Regions from separate parts of the Ensifer sp. CCNWLY38 genome, predicted to be linked through region 1. Evidence: predicted binding sites of a transcription regulator. Region 1 holds the regulator's gene; each other region holds the start of a gene.

Region 1 (7,865 bases):
ACATCGCCATCGTGTCTTCCGTCGCCGGCTATGGCGGGTTGCCCACCAGCGCCGCCTACGGCGCCTCCAAGGCTGCGCTGATCAATATGGCCGAAAGCCTGAAGTTTGATCTCGATCGGATCGGCATCCGCCTGCAGATCATCTGCCCCGGCTTTGTGGATACGCCCGGCACCGCGCGGATCCGCTTTCCGCGCCCGGCTCTCGTCAACTCCGAACAGGCGGCGGATCGCATCGTCGCGGGTTTGAAGTCCAGGCGCTTCGAAATCACCTTCCCGCGGCATTTCACCTATGCGGTGAAGCTGATGCGTCTGCTGCCCTATAGCCTCTATTTCGCTCTTATCAGGCGGCTGACGGGTGTCGTGGCCGAGGCAAGAGAAGCGAAAAAGCACGCCGGCTCCGGCGAGCGTCGGCGTCAGGCCGTGTGAAGCACCAGCACGGCGCCGAAGATGAGGGCGAGCCCGACCCAGCCGATCGGCTTCAGTTTCTGTCCGAAGAGCAGCCGTCCGCAGATGGCCGTTCCGAAGATGCCGGTCGCGCCAAGCACGGCATAGGCGATAGCGAGTTCCATGCCCTTGATGGCCTCGGCAAGCAGCGCGAAGGCAGCAAGCACCAGCAGGATGGAGAGGGCGCCCCAGCCGCGTCGGGCAAACCCTTCCGATTTCGTCGAGGCGAGGTTGGCGGCGACATCGAGGATGCCTGCCATCACGGCCAAGGCGAAGTAGATGCTAGGCGCGCTCATTGGCTGCTCCTTCCACCGCGGCTTCGTCCTCGTCATGGCGCTCGCCGGCATTGACGAGCAATATGCCGACGATCGCCATCGAAAGCCCCAGCATTTCGCGTCCGGTCAACACATGGCCGAAGACGAAGACGGAAACCAGCGTGATGATCGCGACGCCTGAACCTTCCCATATCGCATAGGCGACGCCGACGGAGATCGTCTTCACGGCCTTGGCCAGGAAGACGTAGGAAAGCGCGATCGAGACATACATGACGATGTGGCCGAGATAAGAGCCGCTCGAAGAGGCTGCCTTCATCACCGTCAGACCCACCACTTCGGTCGCGATGGCGAGCGCGAGGAAAAACCATGCAAGGCGCATGCGGAACCTTCAAAAGAGAATTGGAACGACCGCCTCTTAAGCGCTACGCGTGACGCGGTAAAGACGCGCCATGCGCGTTCCTATTCGAAGACGATCTGCCGGACGTCGATGTTGCGGGCGCGAAAGCCGGCTTCGCAGTAGTAGAAATAGAACTCCCACAGCCGCTTGAAGCGCAAGTCGAAGCCCAACGGCTCGATCCTGTTCCAGACCGACCAGAAGCGCTCGCGCCATTCGCCGAGTGTCCGGGCGTAATCGACGCCGAAGCCGAAATCGTTGATCATGCGCAGGCCGACATGGCGGCCAAGGTCGATGAGATGTTCGCGCGTCGGCAGCATTCCGCCCGGGAAAACGTATTTCTGGATGAAGTCCGGATTGGAGCGGTACTCCTCATAGGCTTCGGGCTTGATGGTGATGATCTGCAGGCCGGCCTTGCCGCCGGGCTTCAGGCATTGCTTGAGCTGCGAGAAATAGGTCGCCCAGAATTTTTCGCCGACCGCCTCGAACATTTCGATCGAGACGATGCGATCATAGGTGCCTTTTTCCTCGCGGTAGTCCTGGAATTTCAGTTCGACGCGGTCGGCAAGGCCGGCCCGGTGGATGCGTTCGCGGGCGAAGGCCAGTTGCTCGCGGCTGATCGTCAACCCGGTCACCTTGCAGCCGATCTCGCTCGCCGCAAATTCCGCAAAGCCTCCCCAGCCGCAGCCGATCTCCAGCACGTGGTCGCCGGCGCGCAGGTTGGTGGCTTCCGCCAGTGCGCGATATTTGGCCGCCTGCGCGGAGCGAAGGTCGTTGGCACCGGTGGCGTAGAGTGCGGACGAATAGGTCATGCTCGGATCCAGCCATTCGCTATAGAAGGCGTTGCCGAGGTCGTAGTGAGCGGAGATGTTGCGGCGCGCGCCGGACTTCGTGTTGGCGTTGCGCCAATGCAGGATTTTTTCGACGAGGTGAAGCAGGCCGCGCGCCCGGTTCGGGAAGTGCTTGCCGATCTCGGCATTGACGAGGAAGAGCTCGAGAAAAGCGCCGACATCGGGACTGTCCCAGTCGCCATCGATATAGCTTTCGGCCGCTCCGATCGTGCCGCCTGTCATGGCGCGTTGCGGCAGGTTCCAGTTGTTCAAGGTGAGGATCGCGCTTGGGCCCGCTCTCTTGCCCCTGATCACCAGTTTGCGGCCATCCGGCACCGTGAGCATCAATGTCCCGGCCTGAAGAGGCACGAGCGCGCTGAGCACCATGCGTGCCTTCAATGGGAAATCCCGCAGGACCATCGAGAGATTGCCGGCGGAAAGCTCCTGTGCGCCGTTGAACGCGGCAAGACTTGCTTCCAGCTCACGCATACACCACCCCCTCAGCTGTTGCATCCGTGAGGTGAGCCTAGCGGCAATCGCCCGAGACGCCAACCATGGATTTCTACCGGGGGCCTGTACCGTTACGGTTCTCTCGGCGCGCTTGTGATCTCGCGGAACGCTGCAAGCGCCCGATCCCGCGCCAGGGCGTGGTCAACGATCGGCTTTGGATAGGTTGCGCCAAGCTCGATGCCGGCGCCCGAAAGCACGGCAGCCGGAGCCGCAAAGGGGCGATGGATGTAGCGTGGCTCCAGCCGATCGAGCTCCGGGACGAAGCGCTTCACATAGGCTCCGTCCGGGTCGAACTTTTCGCCTTGGAGAACAGGATTGAAAATTCGGAAGAACGGCGCCGCATCCGCGCCCGATCCCGCGACCCATTGCCAGCTTGCGGCGTTGTTGGCCGGATCCGCATCCACGAGGGTGTCGCGAAACCATTGCTCGCCTTTCCGCCAGTCGATCAGCAGGTCCTTGATGAGGAACGAGGCGGCGATCATGCGCACGCGATTGTGCATGTAGCCATGCCGCCAGAGCTGCCGCATGCCGGCGTCCACGATTGGGAAACCGGTCAAACCCTTGCACCAGCGGGAAAAATCGTCGTCATGGTCCAGCCAACGGAAACGATCGAACCGGCGATCGAGATTGCGACGCGGGAGTTCGGGATAGTGAAACAACAGATGGTAGGAGAATTCGCGCCAGGCGATCTCCTTGCGAAAGGTGGCAACACCTTCACCGCCATCGGTCTCGATTCCCTGCGTCGCGTGCCAGACCTGCGCCGGCGAGATTTCTCCGAAGGCGAGGTGAGGAGAGAGCAGGGATGTGCCGTCAGCCTCTGGACGATCCCGGCGCACTTTATAGTCCGCAAGTTTCTCGTCGATAAATTCGTCGAGGCGAGCGGTCGCGCCTTTTTCCCCTGGCGTCCATATCTCGCTGAATGTCGCGGCCCAGTTCGGTTTCGTTGGCAGAAGCGACCACGCATCAAGCTGTTCTGACGGGGGCCAGCTTTCCGGCGTTGCGATCTTTTGCGGCCCGTCGATCGGCGGAGCCGGCTCAACCTTCTCTTCGAGCGCGCGCCAGAATGGCGTGAACACGCGATAGGGCCCACCGGTCGTCGTCAGCAAGCGCATGGGCTCGTGCAGCAATTGCCCGGCAAAGCTCTCGGCCGCGATGCCCTGAGCCGCGAGTGCTTTCTTCAGGGCAATATCGGTGGCGATGCCGCACGAGTCGTAGCGGCGATTCCAATGGACGCGCTTCGCTCCCGATCGGCGCGACACCTCGCTGAGGACGTCCAACGGGTCGCCGGAGCGGAGAATGAGTCGCGAGCCGAGCCGGCCCAGTCGAGCCTCCAACGCTTCCAGCGAATGGTGCAGCCACCATTGCTGTGCCGTGCCCAGCGGACCGTTGCCGCTTTCGTCCGGCTCCCGGATATAGAGTGGAATGACGGCAGCCTCATCGGCCGCAGCCGCAAAGGCCCTGTTGTCGCCAAGGCGCAGGTCCTTGCGGAACCAGACGATGATGGGAGCCCTCGTTGTCATAGGTACCGTCTAGGACTGGGATTGATCACCGGGAGAAATTAGGCGCAAAATGAAAAAGAGCCATTTGCATTTTCTGCAAATGGCTCTTTTCGAAACTGGCTCCCCGGGCCGGATTCGAACCGGCGACCTGTCGATTAACAGTCGAATGCTCTACCGCTGAGCTACCAGGGATCATCCGCGCCGCTGTTTCGCTGTGCGCTTCAGAAGTGAGGCTGCTAATACGCATGCTTTTCCGATTTGCCAAGCGGTTTTTTCAAAAAAAATGACAAGTTCGGTTGCGAGGCTGTGGAGAAGTCCCCAATTGTGGGAAAAGATGTCGGATAGGGAATGATGAATAAAAACAGGAAGCAGAAGCATTTCGGGATTGATCCGCAGACGCGTCAGATCGTGCTCGGGAAGTGGCGCATCACGCTGCCGGAATCGCCACTGCTACGTATCCTGCTGGGCTCGCTCCTGGTGTTTTTTGGTTTTCTCGGCTTTCTGCCGGTGCTCGGCTTCTGGATGATACCTCTGGGCCTCATCGTCCTTTCGCACGATATCCCCTCCGTCCGCCGTCGCCGGCGTCGCCTGGCTGTCTGGTGGGCGCGCTGGCGCGGACGAGCCAATTCTTCGAACGGCTCTTGAACCGGAGCTATTGCGCGCTTTTCGGTCAACGCATCCGTCCCGGATGCCTCTGCTTCGATTCCCTGCCGATTGATCCTCAGTGAAGCGGCTGAACCCTTTGTTGAGGGAGGCCGCCGAAAACTTTTCGGCAACCCATCAAACGCATAATGCGGTCGCGAATCAGGATGGGGACGCATGGCCAAAGCCACTACGAAACGTCGAAGCCGGAATTCCGGTCGGAGCAGGGGAAAACAAGGCGGTATGGCGCCGTGGTATCTGGCCGCCGCACTCACTGTCGGCGGCGTGGTCGCTTACGATCATCGCGCCGAACTGAAACATTGGCCGGTGGTATCGGACGTGGTGGCGTTCACGTCGCGCCACGAATCGAAGCCGAAGCCCGTTCGCGTCGCGCAGAAATCGGACGAGCGTCCCGCGCAACAGGCGGAGAAGCAGAAACCGAATCTGGTGACAAGAGTTGCCCTTGCCGCTCCGGTGCCGTCCGTCGACCTCGGCACCAACGCGCCGACACCTGTGGTGCGGCCGAACGAGGAAGTGAAGACGGCATCCATTCGCGCGGACCAGTTTTACTTCTGCGGGATTCGCAACGACAACTGCGTGATCGACGGCGCCACCTTTCTGTACCACGGCGAAACGATCCGCGTGGCAGACGTCGATGCGCCGCGTATTCGCCAGGCAAGCTGCGACAAGGAACGTTCGCGCGGCTTCTATGCCAAGCAACGCCTGCGCGAATTGTTGAATGCGGGTGACTTCAGGCTGGAAACGGCGAGCGGTCGTCAGGATGCCAAGGCCGGTGAAAAGCTGCGGTTGGTCACCCGCGGCGACCAGTCTATCGGGCGCGTGCTGGTCACCGAGGGGCTGGTCCGGCCGTGGACGGGACACGCGACGCCCTGGTGCTGAGGCCACCCAGATGCGATCGGCGGAGGTTCGCGATCGCTCTGTGGAAAGTATCCGTCTTACAAATCGACGGCGCGTTTTTCGGAAAATGCCTCTTGCGGTTTTTCTGCAATCATTCTAAATCCGCGCCAACGCTCGGTTATCCGAGCTGTGAGGCCTCGTGGCGGAGTGGTGACGCAGAGGACTGCAAATCCTTGTACCCCGGTTCAATTCCGGGCGAGGCCTCCAATAACTCTCACCTCATTTTAGTGTGAATAGACGTTCTGCCTTAGGGCAGGGCGATTGTGTGGTTGCCTGCCCACGCCCGCGCAAGCCACATCCATTAGCTATACGTTGGATCTTATCGCTTCGGTGAAATCGGTAGAGGGGGAACGATGACTCCGCTGACATCAGCCGCATCGGTAGCGTCCGTCATCATCAAAACGGAGGCAATGGCATATATGAAGACGAAACTTGTCCTGACGGCCTTGGCCCTCTTCGCTGCGACCACGTTCGAGGCGCAGGCAGAGGACCTGGTTTTCAAGCTGAAGAACAACACAAACGCAGTGCTGACGAACTTCTATACGTCGCCTGTGGGCGTCAATGAGTGGGAAGACGATGTTTTCGGCCGGCAGGTGCTGAACCCCGGGGAAGACATGGAGATCACCATCGCCGACGGCCGGGAGGTCTGCAAGTACGACATGCGCTTCGAGTTCGAAGAAGGCTCCGGCCTCGATACGACCGAAGACATGCAGGATCTCTGCGAACTCGGCGAATACACCATCCACGAATAAGAGGCGCGCCTTCAGGTCGCCTTCAATTAACAGAGCCTCGCCACCGCAAGCGGTGGCGAGGCTCTGTCGGATGCCAGGTTTCCCTCGGAATCAGTGGTAGCGGCGGATCAGCCCGACGAGCTTGCCCTGGATCTTCACCCGATCGGGCCCGAAAATCCTTGTTTCGTAGGCAGGGTTCGCGGCTTCGAGCGCGATCGATGCGCCCTTGCGCCGGAAGCGCTTAAGCGTCGCTTCCTCATCATCCACGAGCGCCACGATGATATCGCCGGGATTGGCCGTATTGGCATTGCGGATGATCACCGTGTCGCCGTCGAAGATGCCGGCTTCGATCATCGAGTCGCCCTTAACTTCGAGAGCATAGTGTTCGCCATTGCCGATCATGTCGAGCGGAACGGTAATGTCGTGCGTGTTGTTCTGGATGGCCGAGATCGGCACACCGGCAGCGATGCGGCCCATGACCGGCACGGAAACCGATGTGTTGTCGGCCACTGGCGCGGGCTTCGGCGGTGCGGCAGGGGCTACCGCCGGCGCCTTGCCGAGGCTGCCTTCGATCACGCTGGGCGAGAAGCCGCGGCGAGGCTGCTGCTGGCTGGATGCGTAAGCCTCCGGAAGCTTGATGACCTCAAGCGCGCGAGCCCGGTTCGGCAGACGGCGAATGAACCCGCGTTCTTCGAGTGCCGTGATCAGGCGGTGAATGCCGGACTTCGACGCCAGGTCGAGCGCATCCTTCATTTCATCGAATGATGGTGGGACGCCTGACTCCTTCATGCGTTCGTGAATGAAGAGAAGCAATTCCTGTTGCTTGCGGGTCAGCATGGCACGTCGCTCCCAGAGGCGTGAAACAAATCAAGAACAGACACTATCTGTTCCATATGTGTTCCGCAAGTGCCTAAAATTCCGTGAATTCAGACAATTGGCGCGTCTGTGCGTGTCGATTGGTCACTTTTACGGGAGCAGAGCGGGTTTGGGCGATGATCGCGCCCAAAAGGAGGGCGGCGGCGTAGCGCATTGCGCGACGTCACTGCGATTCGAACGAATCGCGAGCGTTTCGTGCAAAGAGGCTAGGCCGGCTGCGTGGCGGCGCAGGCGTCTTCGAATTCCTTCACCGTCTCGGCGCTGTTGTCTTCCGGAAGTACGGCATCCGCCGCATCGGTCGCGACCGGCGTGTCGCCGTCATAGATGAAAGACTGGATGTAGAACGCGATCGCACCCTTCCACACGTTGCGTCCATCAATTTGATGGCACGGCACGGCGCTCTCGAAATCGGTCTGAAGTTCGTCCACCGTGGCGGCGCTGAGCTTGACGTCAGGCATATTGGGCGATGCGACTATCGAAGCGAGAAGCAGGGCGGCAAGCACGGTGATCGTCCACTTTGATGCAAGGGTGGGACTACGGGGCGGTTAACGATGTGAACCGCGCTTTCGTTCCGAAGTCCAGCAAGCTTGGCGATCACTGTCATGTGTTCAACAGCTCTTTGAGTGCAGGCTGTGGCCGTTTTGCGCCAGGGCACGCCGCGGCAAAGCCCTGACGCGCCCTCCGCGCCGCAATCGCTTCGGTTGCGCCAAGTCGCGGCCTCGCTGCTGGCGTGCAAAAATCCGTGTT
Region 2 (7,865 bases), on a different contig from region 1:
TTCTCGAGAACCTTCTTCGCGCCGTAGGACTTATTAAGTCCGGCCATATGATAGATGAACTGACGTGCCATAAGGGAATGCTCCGCAGGGAAAGGAAATTTGCCCGCTATGTAGGCGAATTATAGGAAGGGGGCAATGAGCAAAGGCATTCGCCCCGGCTTGTCCCCCCACCTATCCCATGCGGCTGCCCTGCGCCGGCAGCCCTTTCGCTGCCGAAGAACAGTGCCTGCAAAGCGGGTCAGCTTCGCCCGGCCGTATCGGCAAAGCCCTTGGCACATTTGAACTCGGTCGGTCCCGCCGCCTGGATCAGAGTCGCGAGGCTCGAGGCCTTCATGACGTCGCCGGTCAGCCCGATCGTCAGCCCGGTGATGATGCTGCGCCCCTGAACCGTCTGGCAGCGCATGCGCACCCGGTCGCCGGCGCCAGCGCCAAAACTCTGGTCGAAGGCCTGCTTGATCGTCGCCTCGTCGAGTTCGGAGCCGATGCGCTGGCGAAAGAGCGCACCGACCGCCGAGCGGTTGAGCTCCTCCAGCATGCGCAGCTGCGCCGAGAAATAGTCGTCGACCGAGCCGCTCTGGCAGGTGCCGCTGCGCAGCCACTGGTGCCGGTCGAGGCCGGATTGCACGCCGGGCATGGCGATCAGCAGCCGCGCCGCCGTGTCGTCTGCCATGGCGAGTTTCGGCAGTTCAAGCCAGCTGCCCTTGCGATCCTGCGCCCGCACCTCGGCCGTTACTCCGCAATAGCTTTTGCGCAGCGGCCAAAGGCCATGCAGCGAGAGATTGGTGGCGTCGAAACGCTCCGCGGTTTGGCTTTCGCATTCCTTGCGCTGCGGCCGCGTTTCGCAGAAGCCGGGCTGCCAGCTGACCGCCAGAACATACTCCGTGCGGCCGGTCGCGCCTTCGGAAGCCGCTTGATCCGACATTTCCTCGCCGGCAGCAAAGGCGGCCGGCGCAAGGAACAGCGCCAACGCCGCCAGCAGTCCTGCCATCGGACCCGATATCGCCTTACAGAAACTAATCATGATATCCTCCTGCGGAAACAAAACAGGAACGAATATCGCTCAAAACGGGAAAATTGCAACTCTTAATTAAGATGAGCGCACATTCGCTTGTGACCTCATGCGCAACGAGCAACAAGCGGCGATTGCCTTTGCCTTGCAAATCGATTTGATATCGAAATGTCTGTCGTTGTTGCCGGGGGAAATCGTGTTCGGGCAGGTGAAGACACATCAGAGCCCGACCGGAGCCATCTTGAGCTGGCGCCATTTCCCCGCGACCGCTCATGCCCGCGGCATCCTCCTCATCAGCCACGGCCTTGCCGAACATTCCGGCCGCTACGCCCGCTTTGCCGAAGCGATGGCCGCACATGGCTTCCACGTCTATGCCCACGACCACCGCGGCCATGGCGAAACGCGCGCGCCGGACGCCCAGCTCGGCATGTTTTCGAGCCGCGACGGCCTCGACAAAATCTTCGCCGATATCCGGGCTGTGCGCGAAATCGCGACCGCCGCCCATCCGGGTCTCCCGGTCATCCTCTTCGGCCATTCCATGGGCGGGCTGATTGCGCTGAACGCAGCCGAGGCTGATCCCGGCCTCTATGATGCACTCGCCGTCTGGAACTCCAATTTCCGTCCCGGCCTCGCCGGCCGCGGCGGCCAGATGATCCTGAAAATCGAGAAGGCGCTGAAGGGTTCGGATGTGCCGAGCCCGCTCCTGACCAAGCTTTCCTTCGGCATGTGGGGCGGCGCGATCAAGGATCGCAAGACCGATCTCGACTGGCTCTCGCGCGACGATGCCGAGGTCGCGAAATACGCGGCCGACCCGCTCTGCGGCTTCGATGCGACCGTCTCGCTCTGGCTCGACCTCTTCCGGCTATCCTTCGGCGGCGCCCGGCCCGACCGGCTGGCGCGGCTCCGCAAGGACCTGCCCATTCATCTCGTCGGCGGCAGCGCCGACCCCTCCACGGAGATGGGCAATGCCATTCGCTGGCTCGGCGCCAAGATGAAGGCAGCCGGTCTGACCAACGTCACCGTCACCGTCTATGACGGCATGCGCCACGAGACCCTCAACGAACTCGGCCGGGAACAGGCGACGGCGGACTTCGCCGCCTGGTGCTTGGGCGCCATCGCAGGCAGGCGCTGACCGGAAATATCATGGCCGACATGTCCCTTCAAAAGATCGCCACGGACCACAACCGCATCTCCTTCGGGCTGACGCTGATGGTGATCTCGGTGCTCCTGTCGCCGCTGATCGACATCTTCGCCAAGCTGGCAATCGCCACGGTTCCCTCGGCCGAAATCACTGCGGTCCGGTTCCTTCTGCAGGTCGTCTTCATCCTGCCGATCGTGCTCTTCCGCGGCAGCCTCTTCGACCTCACCTGGCGCAAGACCGGGCTCCATGCGTTGCGCGGCGGCCTGCTTGTCATCACCATGCTTTCCTTCATCACCACGCTGAAGGTGATGGAGGTCGCCGATGCGATCGCGATCTTCTTCGTCGAGCCGATCATCCTGACGATCCTCGGCAGCATCTTCCTGAAAGAGACCATCGGCTGGCGGCGCTACACCGCCTGCGGCGTCGGCTTCTTCGGCGCGCTGCTCGTCATCCAGCCGAGCATGCAGGAGGTCGGCTGGATCGCGCTTCTGCCTGTCGTCGCTGCCTTCGGCCTTGCCGTGTTCCTGCTCGTCACCCGCATGGTCGCACAGAACGAGGACCCCTGGTCGATGCAGTTTCATGCCGGCATCTGGGGCGGGCTCTTCTGCCTCGTGCTTCTCTATTTCGGAGAAGGCACGGGTTCCGGCATTTTCGATCCGGTCTGGCCGCAGGGCACCACCTGGTACTATCTGCTCGGCGTCGGCGTCACCGCCACCATCTCCGGCGTGCTCGGCGTCTATGCCTATCGTGCCGCCCCGGCTTCAGTGCTGGCGCCGCTGCAATATCTGGAAATCGTCTCGGCGACGATCTTCGGCTGGCTCGTCTTCGGCGACCTGCCTGACGCATTGAAGTGGCTCGGCATCGCCATCATCATCGGCTCCGGCCTCTACATCATCTGGCGCGAGCGCCGCATACACAAGGACACGAGCGTCGCTCCGGTGTCGCCAGCCATCTGAAAACAAAAGCCATCTGAAAACAAAAGAAAGACCATCGGGAGGAAGATCATGAAAACTGGAGGCCAGCTCGTCGTCGACGCACTCGTCGCCAATGGCGTGAAACGCATCGCTTGCGTGCCAGGGGAAAGCTACCTGGCCGTGCTGGACGCGCTCTACGACACCGACATCGACGTGCTCGTCTGCCGCCAGGAAGGCGGAGCGGCGATGATGGCGGATGCCTGGGGCCGGCTCACCGGCGAGCCCGGCATCTGCATGGTGACCCGCGGCCCCGGCGCAACCAACGCTTCGGCGGGCTTGCACGTCGCACGGCAGGACTCGATCCCGATGATCCTCTTCATCGGCCAGGTGCAGAGCGAGGCGCGCGAGCGCGAGGCCTTCCAGGAAATCGAGTACCGTCGCGCCTTCACCGAGGTCGCCAAGTGGGTGGGCGAGATCGACGATCCCGCCCGCATTCCGGAATTCGTCACCCGCGCCTTCGCCGTCGCAACGTCCGGCCGCCCCGGCCCGGTCGTGCTGACGCTGCCCGAGGATATGCTGACGCGCAGCGCCGAGGCACCGGCCGCCAAGGCCTACCAGCCGGTCGAGGGCCATCCGGGCCCGGCGCAGGTCAAGCGGCTCGGCGAAATGCTTGCCGCCGCCAAGCGGCCGATCGCCATCCTCGGTGGCACCCGCTGGACGGCGGAAAGCGTTGCGCAGTTCCAGCGTTTCGCCGAGCGCTGGAAGCTCCCCGTCGGCTGCTCCTTCCGCCGCCAGATGCTCTTCGATCACCTGCATCCGAATTACGCCGGCGATGTCGGTATCGGCATCAACCCAGCACTTGCCAAGGAGATCAAGGAAGCGGATCTCGTGCTGCTTCTCGGCGGCCGCTTCTCCGAAATGCCTTCCTCCGGCTACACGCTGATGGACAGCCCCTACCCGCGCCAGACGCTGGTGCATGTGTACCCTGATAGTTCCGAGCTCGGCCGAGTCTACCGGCCGGAGCTGGCGATCGCCGCAAGCCCGAACGACTTCGTCGCCGCCCTCGAAGGCCTTGCGCCCGCAGGCGAACCCATCTGGTCCGAGCGCACCGAAATCATGCACGCGGCCTACCTCAAGTGGTCGACCCCGCCGGAAACCGGACCGGGCGCGGTGCAGATGGGGCCGATCATGAACTGGATCGAGGCGAACACCCCTCAGGATACCATCTTCACCAACGGTGCCGGCAACTACGCCACCTGGGTGCACCGCTTCCACCGCTTCCGCCGCTTTGCGACGCAGGCCGCACCCGCCTCCGGCTCGATGGGTTACGGCCTGCCGGCCGCCGTTGCCGCCAAGCAGCTGCATCCGGATCGCGAAGTCATCTGCTTTGCCGGCGACGGCTGCTTCCTGATGCACGGACAGGAATTCGCGACCGCCGTGCGCTACCGCCTGCCGATCATCACCGTCGTCGTCAACAATGGCATCTACGGCACGATCCGCATGCACCAGGAGCGTGATTATCCCGGCCGCGTCAGCGCCACCGACCTCACCAATCCGGATTTTGCCGCCCTTGCCCGCGCCTATGGCGGGCACGGCGAGACGGTCGAGAAGACGGAAGAATTTGCCGACGCGTTCCTCAGGGCGCGCGCCAGCGGCAAGCCGTCGATCATCGAGATCAAGCTCGACCCAGAAGCGATCACGCCGACGCGCACCCTAAGCGAGATCAGGAACGGCTGAGCAGGTCTTGTTGGCGAAGGTTCAATCACGGCGCGGACGCGCCGTGGCTGGATTCCTGTGCTCGTCACAGGAATCCAGCGGCGCCGCGTCGGCGGCGCGGAGAACGACCACGCTCGCTCCCTGCCCGCGAAGTACGTCCGGCCGCCTACTCCAGCCACTCCGTCGAAAACGCACCAGCCGCGTGCAGGTCAGTCGTCTCCAGGCGCCCCGGTCCGAGATTCTCGAACTTGTGCGGCACGTTGGCCGGCGCCACGACGATCTGGCCGGCTTCGGCGTCGATGGTGCGATCGCCGACGGTGAAGCGGGCGCGGCCGACGCGTACGATGAAGGTTTCGGGATAGGGATGGCGGTGCAGCTTCGGCCCGTAGCCGATCTCGTCTGTGGAAACGAAGATCACCGAGAGGCCAGCGCCAAAGGCCCCGCCTTCAAACTCGCCCTTCCAGACCTCGGGCTCATCCGCCCATTGCTCACGCGAAATCAGATGCGCTTCGGCCATGCCGATCCTCCACTGTCAGATGGAACGAAACGGCCGAGCGTAAGAGTAAGGGTTCGCTTGGCTCAGCCGCGAATATGCTGGGTCTGCTGGTAGACGGCCGTCGAGCGTGCGCCGGAACGGCAATAGCCGAGCATCGGGCGCTGGAACTCGTCGAGCGCATCGACCATGCTCGTTACAGCGTCTGCCGTCACGCCCATCGGGCCGACGGGAATGTGCTTGGTTTCGATGCCGAGCTCTTCGGCGCGGGCAGCGATCGATTCGAAGGTCGGCTGATCCGGTGCTTCGAAATCCGGGCGGTGGCAGACGATGGACTTGAAGCCGAGCGCCTTGATCTGGTCGAGATCCTCGACGGTGATCTGGCCGGAGACCGAGTATTCGTCGTTGATCTGGCGGATGTCCATGGTCGTCTTCCCTCAAGGAAATGTGGTGGCCTCTGATGTAGGCGCAGCCCTTCCCCGCGTCAATTCAAAAGCCGCGTGTTCCAGATGCCGGATCAGACGACTGAGAAGGCGATAGCGTAGCTTCGTGCCTCACCCGGCGGGAGCGGGATCAACTCTCCGGCTGCCGCCAGCTCCGGACGCTTGGCGATGCGGTGCGAGACAGGCTCGATGCTGATCACATCCGCCTCGCCGCGCTGGCAGCGCCACATCTGCAGGAAGGGCAGCGTGTCGGTCCGGAACCGCACCTGGAGCTTGCGCCCACCGAGCCCGGCAAGGCCCGCGAGGGTGACGTCCGACCAGCCATCGGAACCAACTGCCGCCGGCAGGCAAAAATGCGCACTCTCGCCATCGCCGAAACGCCAGGCGCTCTCCCCGCCTGCAAGCGAAGCGCTGAGGATACGGGTGTCCGGCCCGAGCAGTCTGCCGGCGATGTTGACGTGATACATCATCATCGGCGGAAAGGCCGAGGTCCCCACGTTGACGACGCGATCGTCGAGCACGACTTCGTACCGCGCGGGATCAATCCGCCACCGCCGCTCGATCCGGGCCTGCCCACCATCGGCGAGCGCCACCTCGATCGTCGCCGTGCACTCGGCTCCATCGCTCGCCATCTCCGTGTGGCTGACCGCAGTCCCGGCAAGCGACCCATGCAGCGGGTAGTGCGCGCCGTCCGCGACGCCCTCGATCGGCTCAGGATGACGGATGTGTTCGGGGCCGCAGGTGAAGAGAAAGCCGGCAAGCGCCCGGTCGATCCTCGGATCGCCATCGGAGGGGATCGCGGCACCCGGCGACAGATCGACGCCATCGACGACAAAAGCCGCAACATCGAGCGCGGAAAGACGATCGAACAGCACATGATTTTCTTGGCCGTCCGCAGGTTCTTCGAGCGTTCTCAGCATGTCCTCTTCCTCAAATCGGCCGCAGAATCACTGCAATCGCAAAGAGATGATAGCTGAGGAGATCCACATTTCAGCGGTTGAAGCCGAAGTCTGCTCCGCCTAGATAGAATTTAACCGCTTGTTCATGATGAATTCATTTTTTTCACATTAACGTCGAAATCCAAATGTACCGCGCCACATTCGCTACAATGAAAACAGGTTCTCACGTGACGTCAGCGACCCGCATCGGCCTCTCGCTTCTCGCCGCAGCCGGCTTTCTCGCCGTGGATTTGACGGCCGCTTTCGCGCAGGACTATCGCGGCAGAAATCGCTATGGCGACGACGTCATGCTGGTCACGCCCAATGGCGAAATCCTCGACTACGTGCCGCGCGCCGATGAGGTGCAGACCATGCGCGACAGCCGCGGGCGCACGCTGCTGATCGATAGCTGGGGCAATGTGGTGGCGACCGTCGTGCCCAATCGCGCCCGCCGGGATAGTTACGGCGGAGGCCAGGATGGCTATGGCGGCTATCGCCGCGAGGGCGACGTCGACATCTATTCGAACCGCCGCAACCGCGACACCGAGCGCGGCTACGGCTATTCCGAGCCCGGCGAAGTCACCGGTTCCATCCCCGACTACCGCGACGTGGTGCCGCCATCCACCGATGGCAACGAGCTGCCGAACAGCCTTCCGGGCCTGATCGACGGTACTGAAGAGGCCGCGATCGACCCGTACGACAGCCAGCCCATGCGCCAGTCGATGCCGCCGGCCATGACGGTCAAGTCGAAGTCGCGCGCCGAGATCACCGCGCTGCAGGTCTTCCTCGACCGAGAAGGTTTTTCGCCCGGCGTGATCGACGGCAAGATGGGCTCGAACGTGACCAAGGCGATCGAGGCCTGGCAGGAGTCGACCGGCGAGACGCTCGACCCCAACAACACCGAGGACATCCTCGAGCGGCTGCGCATGAGCGGCGGCATGCCGATCACCAGCTATACGATCACGGCGGCCGATGCTGCCGGCCCCTATGTCGCGTCGATCCCGGAGGACTACGCGCACAAGGCGATGCTGCCGCACATGTCCTTCACCTCGACGACGGAAATGCTCGGCGAAAAGTTCCACATGGACGAAGCCTATCTGCGCGAGCTGAACCCGGGCGTCGACTTCACCATCCCGGGCACCATCATCAAGGTGATCAATCCGGGTGCGAACAAGGCCGGCAAGGTTGCCCGCATCCTCGCCGACAAGGCG
Region 3 (7,865 bases), on a different contig from region 1:
GCCGGTCGTCGCTGCCGTCAACGGCGCGGCGCTTGGCGGCGGCTGCGAAGTGGCGCTCGCCTGCCACGGCCGTATCGCCGGCGAGAAGGCATCATTCGGCCTCCCCGAAGTCAAACTCGGCCTCGTCCCGGGCGCGGGCGGGACGCAGCGCCTTCCGCGTCTGATCGGTATCGTCGCGGCGATCGACCTCATCGGAACCGGGCGTGCCGTCAAGGCCGCCGAAGCCGTGACGCTTGGCCTTGCCGACAGCGTTGCCGCCGATCCCGTAGGTGCCGCACTGGCTTTCGTGGAGGAACAGACCGGCAAGCCGCTCCGCCGGACGGGCATGATCGCCGTTCCGGCGGCAGACGCCGCTTCCGTCAGCACGGCGGAAGCAAAAGTTCTGGCGAAGGCGCGCGGCCAGGCCGCCCCCGGGGAGGCCGTTCGTCTCGTCAAGGCAGCCGGCGAGCTCGACCTGAAACAAGGACTGACCGAGGAGCGCGCGACCTTCCTGCGCTTGCGCGATTCCACCGAGTCCGCTGCGCTCAGGCATGTTTTCTTTGCCGAGCGAGCCGCCGGCAAGGTCGAGGGGCTCGACAAGGTATTGCCGCGCCGGATCGAGACCGTCGGTGTCGTCGGCACCGGGTTGATGGGTTCCGGCATCGCCGTCTCCGCCCTCACCTCCGGCTATCGCGTGGTCGCGCTGGAGCAGACGGAAGAAGCCGCCGCCAGTGGGCGGGCACGGGTCGCCGAGACGCTCGACAAGACCCTGCGCTCCGGACGGCTGACTGCGGCCGGCCGCGACGGCTGCCTGGCGCGGCTGCAGACGACCGCCGAAGCCGGAGATCTCGCGAATGCCGACCTCGTCATCGAAGCGGTCTTCGACGATCTCCAGGTTAAGACAGAGCTGTTTCAGAGGCTCGACGGCATCGTCGCACCCGGCGCCATCCTCGCGACCAACACGAGCTACCTCGATCCCGATGCGATTGCCGCCGCGACAGCCGCTCCGTCGCGGGTCGTAGGCTTGCACTTCTTCTCGCCCGCCAACGTCATGCGGCTTGTCGAAGTCGTCAACTGCACCAAGACCACACCGGACGTGCTGGCAAGTGCGCTTGCCTTCGTCAAACGTCTCGGCAAGCTGCCCGTCGTTTCAGGCGTCACCGAAGGCTTCATCGGCAACCGCATTTTCTCCGCCTATCGCCGCGAGGCAGAGTTCATGCTGGAGGATGGAGCACTGCCGGAGGAGATCGATGCCGCGCTCGAGGCCTATGGCTTTCCGATGGGGATCTTCGCCGTCAACGATATGGCCGGGCTCGAGATCGCCTGGGCGCGCCGCAAGCGACAGGCGGCGACGCGGGATCCTGCCGCACGCTATGTCGAAATCGCCGACAGGCTTTGCGAAGCGGGGCGTCTCGGTCGCAAGAGCGGCCGTGGTTGGTACGCCTATTCCGATGGCAAACGGGCCGTCGATCCCGAGGTCACTGCGGTCATCGAAGCCGCAAGAGCGGTGAAGAACATCACGCCGCGCGATTTCACCGCGGACGAGATCGTGAGCCGGCTTCTGAAAGCGATGGCCGACGAGGGAACGGCCCTGCTGGCCGAAGGAATCGCGGCACGTCCCGGCGACATCGATCTGGTGATGATCAACGGCTACGGCTTTCCCGCGCACAAGGGCGGGCCGATGTTCACAGCCGAGCAAGGCAAGGACAAATCCCATGGGTGAAGCCTTCATCGTCGGCGGCGTCCGCACGCCCATCGGTCGCTATGGCGGCGCTCTGTCGAGCGCACGTCCGGACGATCTCGCGGCCCACGTAATCCGCGAGGCACTGGCGCGCGTTTCGTCCGTTCCGATTGAGGCGATCGATGAGGTTGTTCTTGGCTGCGCCAACCAGGCGGGCGAGGACAACCGCAATGTCGCCCGCATGGCCGCCTTGCTCGCCGGGCTACCGGACACGGTTGCCGGAACGACGATCAACCGGCTGTGCGGTTCCGGGCTAGACGCCGTCGGCTATGCCGCCCGCGCGATCCGGCTGGGTGAAGCCGAGATCATCGTCGCCGGCGGCGTCGAAAGCATGTCGCGCGCGCCCTTCGTCATGCCCAAGGCCGAAAGCCCGTTCCAGCGTGGCACCGAAATCCATGACACGACGATCGGCTGGCGCTTCGTCAATCCTGTCATGAAAACCCAATACGGCATCGACTCCATGCCGGAGACCGCAGAAAACGTTGCGGTCGAGTTTTCGATCTCGCGCGAAGACCAGGACGGCTTTGCGCTGCGCAGCCAGGCTCGCGCGGCGGCTGCGCAGAAGAGCGGGCGTTTCGCGCGCGAAATCGCCCCCTATGCGATCAAGGGGCGCAAGGGCGAGACGACGCGCGTCGAGCACGACGAACACCCGCGCGAAACGACGATCGAGAAGCTTGCCAGCCTGTCGACGCCCTTCGGCGCCAACGGCTCGGTTACCGCCGGCAATGCCTCTGGCGTCAACGACGGCGCAGCCGCTCTCATCCTTGCCTCGCGCCGCGCGGTCGAACGCTATGGCCTCCAACCGCTCGCCCGGGTCGACGGGATGGCGACGGCAGGGGTTCCGCCACGCATCATGGGCATTGGCCCTATCTTTTCGACCCGCAAGCTCCTGGAGCGCCTGAACCTCACAATTGGCGACATCGATATCGTCGAACTGAACGAAGCCTTCGCAGCACAGGCGCTCGCCTGCATGCGGCAGCTCGGGCTGGCCGACGATGCGCCCCACGTCAATCCGAATGGCGGCGCCATCGCGCTCGGCCATCCGCTTGGCATGTCAGGGGCACGCCTCGCGCTGACGGCAGCACTGGAGCTTGAGCAGCAAGGTGCGAAGCGTGCGATCGCCACCATGTGCATCGGCGTCGGACAGGGCATCTCGATGCTGCTGACGCGGCCGTGATGTCCGTCTCTTAGAAGGACCGACGTTCACCGTCTGGTCCGATGGTCGGAGGTCTTCATCCCGGGTCGGCCTTATCGCCAGCCGCCGCAGGGCATCCGGGTCGACACGCGTATTCCTGACAAATCGCGTCTTGATATTGTCGGCGGAAGCGCCCAACTGATCGGCATCGCGCTCCTTCACACTTCCCCACCGGGGCGTCCTGCACTCGAAGCGATAGACGTCAATCTTCAAAGGTTCCCCCATGACCCAGTATCCGGATATCCTCCTTCATATCGACGGCACCTGGCGGCCGGCGCGCGCGGGCAAGACTATTCCCGTCATCGACCCGTCCACCGAGGAAACGATTGGCCAGGTGGCCTGGGCAGAAGTGGCGGATCTGGATGAAGCGCTGAACGCCGCCCAAAAAGGCTTCCAGGTCTGGGGGGCGACCTCGGCTTTCGACCGGGCAAAGGTCATGCGAACGGCAGCGGCGCTGCTGCGCGAGCGTGCCGGCGACATCGCCTGGCTGATGACGCGGGAACAGGGCAAGCCGCTGGCCCAGTCCAAGGGCGAAATCCTCAGCGCCGCCGAAATCATCGAGTGGTTTGCCGAGGAAGGAAAGCGCGCCTATGGCCAGATCATTCCGCCGCGCACGCCCGATGTCACCCAGATGACCGTCAAGCTGCCCGTCGGCCCGGTCGCCGCTTTCACGCCCTGGAATTTCCCGATCAACCAGGTCGTACGCAAGCTGTCCGCCGCACTGACCACGGGATGCTCGATCATCGTCAAGGCGCCCGAGGAAACACCGGCATCGCCGGCCGAACTGATCCGGTGCTTCGTCGATGCTGGCATTCCCGCAGGCGTCGTCAACCTCGTCTATGGCGTGCCGGCGGTCATCTCGGAGTATCTGATCTCGCATCCGGTAATCCGCAAGATGTCCTTCACCGGCTCGACCCCGGTCGGCAAGATGCTGGCAGCACTCGCCGGCCAGCACATGAAGCGCGCGACGATGGAACTCGGCGGCCACGCCCCGGTCATCGTCACCGAGGACGCCGACATCGAGCAGGCCGTCGCGATCATGTCCGGCAGCAAGTATCGCAACGCCGGCCAGGTCTGCGTGTCGCCGACCCGCTTCCTGGTGCAGGAACGGGTGGCAGACCAGTTCCTTGAAGGTTTTGTCGCCGCGTCGCGGAAGATCAAGGTCGGCAACGGCCTTGAGACTGGCATCGACATGGGGCCGCTTGCCAACGAGCGGCGCATCCCGGCGATCGAAAGCCTGGTCGCCGACGCCGTGGAGCATGGCGGCCGGTTGGCAACCGGCGGCCATCGCATCGGCAACCGGGGCTATTTCTTCGAGCCGACGGTGCTTGCCGACGTGCCGCTCAGCGCCCGCATCATGAACGACGAACCCTTCGGCCCCGTTTCCATCATCAACCGCTTCAACGAGCTCGATGAGGCGATCAACGAGGCCAACCGCCTGCCGTTCGGACTTGCGGCCTACGCCTTCACCGGCTCCGAGCGAAGCGCCCATCGCCTCGCAAACGAAGTCGAGAGCGGAATGATCTCGATCAACCATCTCGGCCTGGCACTGCCTGAAGTGCCCTTCGGCGGCATCAAGGATTCCGGCTACGGAACGGAGGGCGGCTCCGAGGCGATCGAAGCCTATTTGGAAACCCGCTTCGTCACGCGCAAGAGCGTGTAACCGCGCTCGATCATCTCCTGCGCGGGCGGCGCGCGGGAGATGCTGCCTATCACCTATCAAGGGCACGAGATCCGCCCGCAGAAGTAGCAGTCTTAAATTTACTCCCCCGTTACGAAGTTTGCTCACCATCGGGCCCATGGCATGATGCCCATGGGAGAGCACGATGGGTTATGATTGGAATGGCGCACGCGGGCGCCGCATGAAGATCGCACGATTTGGCACGGCCGTCGCTCTGGCAACCTTGTTGGTGTCGGTCGCTGCGCAGGTCGTGGCCCGGGCAATCTAAACATCGACGGGTTGGCTTGTTCGGCGCCCGAGGGCCAAGTCGAAGGTTTTCGAACACGGTGACCAATAGCCCCGGATCTCCCTCTTGAATCGAAATTCCGGCCGTCCACGGCTCCGCTCCTCGATGTTCCGGATATTTCTGCGGCATAGCAGCCTGGTGAAAGCCCGGCCTGCCGGGTTTCCAGCGGCAATCGAAACTGATACGTTCCATTTTTGTTCCGAGTCATCTGCTTCGCGCGAAGAGTATGAGACCGTGAAGCGGAATCCGTGAATTCTTTCAAGGAGATGAAACGGAACGAAGATTTTGGGAATCTTGCTGACAACGCCTGGACACGTATGAGCGCCGCCTATCTCGAAAAACTGAATGACCGCCAGCGCCAGGCGGTGGTGCATGGTGTGGGATTGCCGCAAGGCCAGGCCGGCGGCCCTCTGCTGATTATCGCGGGTGCCGGCTCGGGCAAGACGAACACGCTCGCCCACAGGGTGGGGCATCTGATCGTCAATGGTGCCGATCCGCGCCGCATTCTGCTGATGACCTTTTCCCGCCGTGCCGCCGCTGAGATGATGCGCCGGGTCGGACGCATCTGCCGCCAGGTGCTCGGCGACAATGCCGCCGTCATGACGGACGCGCTTTCCTGGGCCGGCACGTTCCACGGGATCGGCGCGCGGATCCTGCGGATCTATGCCGAACAGATCGGCCTTGGCGCGGATTTCACCATCCATGATCGCGAAGACAGCGCCGATCTCATGAACCTCGTCCGCCATGAGCTCGGCTTCTCCAAGATGGAAAGCCGCTTCCCGACAAAGGGCACGTGCCTTGCGATCTATTCGCGCGTCGTGAACTCGGAAAGCTCGATCATCGACGTCTTGAAGACCGCGTATCCCTGGGCCGTGAGCTGGGAACAGCAACTGAAGGAACTGTTTGCCGGCTATGTAGAGGCAAAGCAGGCGCAGAACGTGCTCGATTACGACGATCTCCTGCTCTACTGGGCCCAGATGGTTTCCGACGCGGAGCTGGCGCAGGATATCAGCAGCCGTTTCGATCATATCCTGGTCGACGAATATCAGGACACGAACCGCCTTCAGGCCTCGATCCTGCTGTCGCTCAAGCCCGAGGGCCATGGTTTGACCGTCGTCGGAGACGACGCCCAGTCGATCTATTCCTTCCGGGCCGCGACGGTCCGCAACATCCTCGATTTCCCGAACGCGTTTTCGCCGGAGCCGGCCGACGTCATCACGCTCGATCAAAACTATCGCTCGACCCAGCCGATCCTCGCTGCCGCCAACGGCGTCATCGGGCTTGCGCGGGAACGGTTCACCAAGAACCTCTGGACGGACAGGCAGTCGGAGCAGCGCCCACAGCTTGTCACCGTCAAGGACGAGGCGGACCAGGCCGCCTATATCGTGGAGCAGGTTCTCGCCAACCGCGAGGTCGGCATAGCGCTGAAGCAGCAAGCGGTGCTGTTTCGCTCCGCCAACCACAGCGGCACCCTCGAAGTCGAGCTCACCCGTCGCAACATTCCCTTTGTGAAATTCGGCGGTCTCAAGTTCCTCGACAGCGCCCATGTCAAGGATCTGCTGGCAACCTTGCGGTTCGCGCAGAACCCGCGTGACCGTGTCGCCGGCTTCCGGCTGCTGCAGATGCTGCCCGGGATCGGTCCGCAGACGGCAGGCAAGATCCTCGACGCGATCGCCGCCGATCCCGAACCGCTCGCAGCGCTCGCGGAAATCCCGGCGCCACCCAAGACCGGAGAGGATTGGGCCAACTTCGTCGATCTCGTTTCCGCTCTGCGCAAGGTCGACACGGGATGGCCGGGAGAAATCGCGACGGCGCGCGCCTGGTACGAACCGCACCTCGACCGCATTCACGAAGACCCCGAAACACGCAAGGCCGATCTCGTGCAGCTCGAGCAGATTGCCGGCGGCTACCAGAACCGCGAGCGTTTCCTGACCGAACTGACGCTCGATCCGCCCGATGCCACCAGCGACCAGGCGGGCGTGCCCCTGCTCGACGAGGACTATCTGATCCTGTCGACCATTCATTCTGCCAAGGGACAGGAATGGCGCTCGGTCTTCATGCTCAATGTCGTCGACGGCTGCATCCCATCCGATCTTGGTGTCGGTACGACAGCCGAGCTCGAAGAGGAGCGGCGGCTGCTCTATGTCGGCATGACGCGGGCGCGCGACCACCTGGCACTGGTGACGCCACAAAGGTTCTTCACCTACGGCCAGAACAGCCAGGGCGACCGACACGTCTATGCATCGCGGACCCGCTTCATTCCGGCGACGCTGCTGCAGTTCTTCGAGACGACGAACTGGCCGAAGATGTCGGCGGCCGCCGGCGAACGCAGCGCCAAGCAGATCCGCATCGATGTCGGCGCCCGGATGCGTTCCATGTGGAAGTGAGGATGGGGTTCACGATGCTGGCAGGACCGGCAAGGAACGATGTATACCACGGCCCGCTCGCCTAAGCGGTCTTCCTTTGCAAGTCGCGAAAATGCCGATGATGGAAGCTACTGAGGCGTCCCTGTCAGGGTCGTGGACGGCCTGAAAGATGTTCGTTCGAGCAAGGCGCCGTCTTGCTGGCACGCGATAGGCTTTGACCAAAACTCAATGTCCGAAAGGTTTGGGGCCAGACCAGCCACGGATTCCACTGACTGGAGGCTCAATAGTTGTGATGAGCCACCGATCTGGACTACGCCACGAAATCTCCCTGAAGCTCCCTTCGAACTTTCCGATCTCTTGCCACCAGGCCATTAGCAGATCCGGCGATTCCATCTCCTTCGGTTGAGATTGAAATGGGATCCCTTTCGAATTGAGATCGATCAGCTTGGAATAGAGGTCTTCGTTCTCTCATAATTTGCCTTCGTCAACAAAGGCAATCTCTTGGCGGAGTTCATGCGTACGCGATGACCGCCCGCCTCCGATAAGAACGATGCCGCCCTGTGTTAGATGTGACACGGACAGCGGCGAAGGCTCCGCGGGGTTGCCGACTTCTACGG

The links. The regulator LexA, encoded in region 1, represses DNA repair genes until DNA is damaged. The targets are predictions, from matches to a motif close to TGTTCNNNNTGTGTTCNG.
Region 2: a site for LexA is predicted at 1,035-1,052, ahead of V7S54_RS11100 (ribonuclease T2). Genes of this name have one in related genera too.
Region 3: a site for LexA is predicted at 5,067-5,084, ahead of V7S54_RS14305 (ATP-dependent helicase). Genes of this name have one in related genera too.

What each region holds. Positions count from the first base shown of each region.
Region 1 covers NZ_JBBBBO010000015.1:171,697-179,561, forward strand. Annotated here, with positions in the region: gene V7S54_RS27995 (SDR family NAD(P)-dependent oxidoreductase) at 1-425, shown strand, start outside; gene V7S54_RS28000 (SMR family transporter) at 413-739, opposite strand; gene V7S54_RS28005 (SMR family transporter) at 726-1,097, opposite strand; gene V7S54_RS28010 (SAM-dependent methyltransferase) at 1,178-2,431, opposite strand; gene V7S54_RS28015 (cryptochrome/photolyase family protein) at 2,524-3,972, opposite strand; tRNA gene V7S54_RS28020 (tRNA-Asn) at 4,069-4,143, opposite strand; gene V7S54_RS28025 (hypothetical protein) at 4,303-4,596, shown strand; gene V7S54_RS28030 (thermonuclease family protein) at 4,771-5,493, shown strand; tRNA gene V7S54_RS28035 (tRNA-Cys) at 5,645-5,718, shown strand; gene V7S54_RS28040 (hypothetical protein) at 5,931-6,263, shown strand; gene lexA (transcriptional repressor LexA) at 6,354-7,079, opposite strand; gene V7S54_RS28050 (hypothetical protein) at 7,325-7,621, opposite strand.
Region 2 covers NZ_JBBBBO010000004.1:307,236-315,100, reverse strand. Annotated here, with positions in the region: gene ettA (energy-dependent translational throttle protein EttA) at 1-71, opposite strand, end outside; gene V7S54_RS11100 (ribonuclease T2) at 239-1,021, opposite strand; gene V7S54_RS11095 (alpha/beta hydrolase) at 1,206-2,141, shown strand; gene V7S54_RS11090 (DMT family transporter) at 2,153-3,106, shown strand; gene V7S54_RS11085 (thiamine pyrophosphate-binding protein) at 3,155-4,801, shown strand; gene V7S54_RS11080 (cupin domain-containing protein) at 4,947-5,297, opposite strand; gene V7S54_RS11075 (TIGR01244 family sulfur transferase) at 5,360-5,698, opposite strand; gene V7S54_RS11070 (DUF4432 family protein) at 5,791-6,636, opposite strand; gene V7S54_RS11065 (L,D-transpeptidase family protein) at 6,801-7,865, shown strand, end outside.
Region 3 covers NZ_JBBBBO010000006.1:30,833-38,697, reverse strand. Annotated here, with positions in the region: gene V7S54_RS14320 (3-hydroxyacyl-CoA dehydrogenase NAD-binding domain-containing protein) at 1-1,702, shown strand, start outside; gene pcaF (3-oxoadipyl-CoA thiolase) at 1,695-2,897, shown strand; gene V7S54_RS14310 (NAD-dependent succinate-semialdehyde dehydrogenase) at 3,139-4,578, shown strand; gene V7S54_RS14305 (ATP-dependent helicase) at 5,200-7,269, shown strand.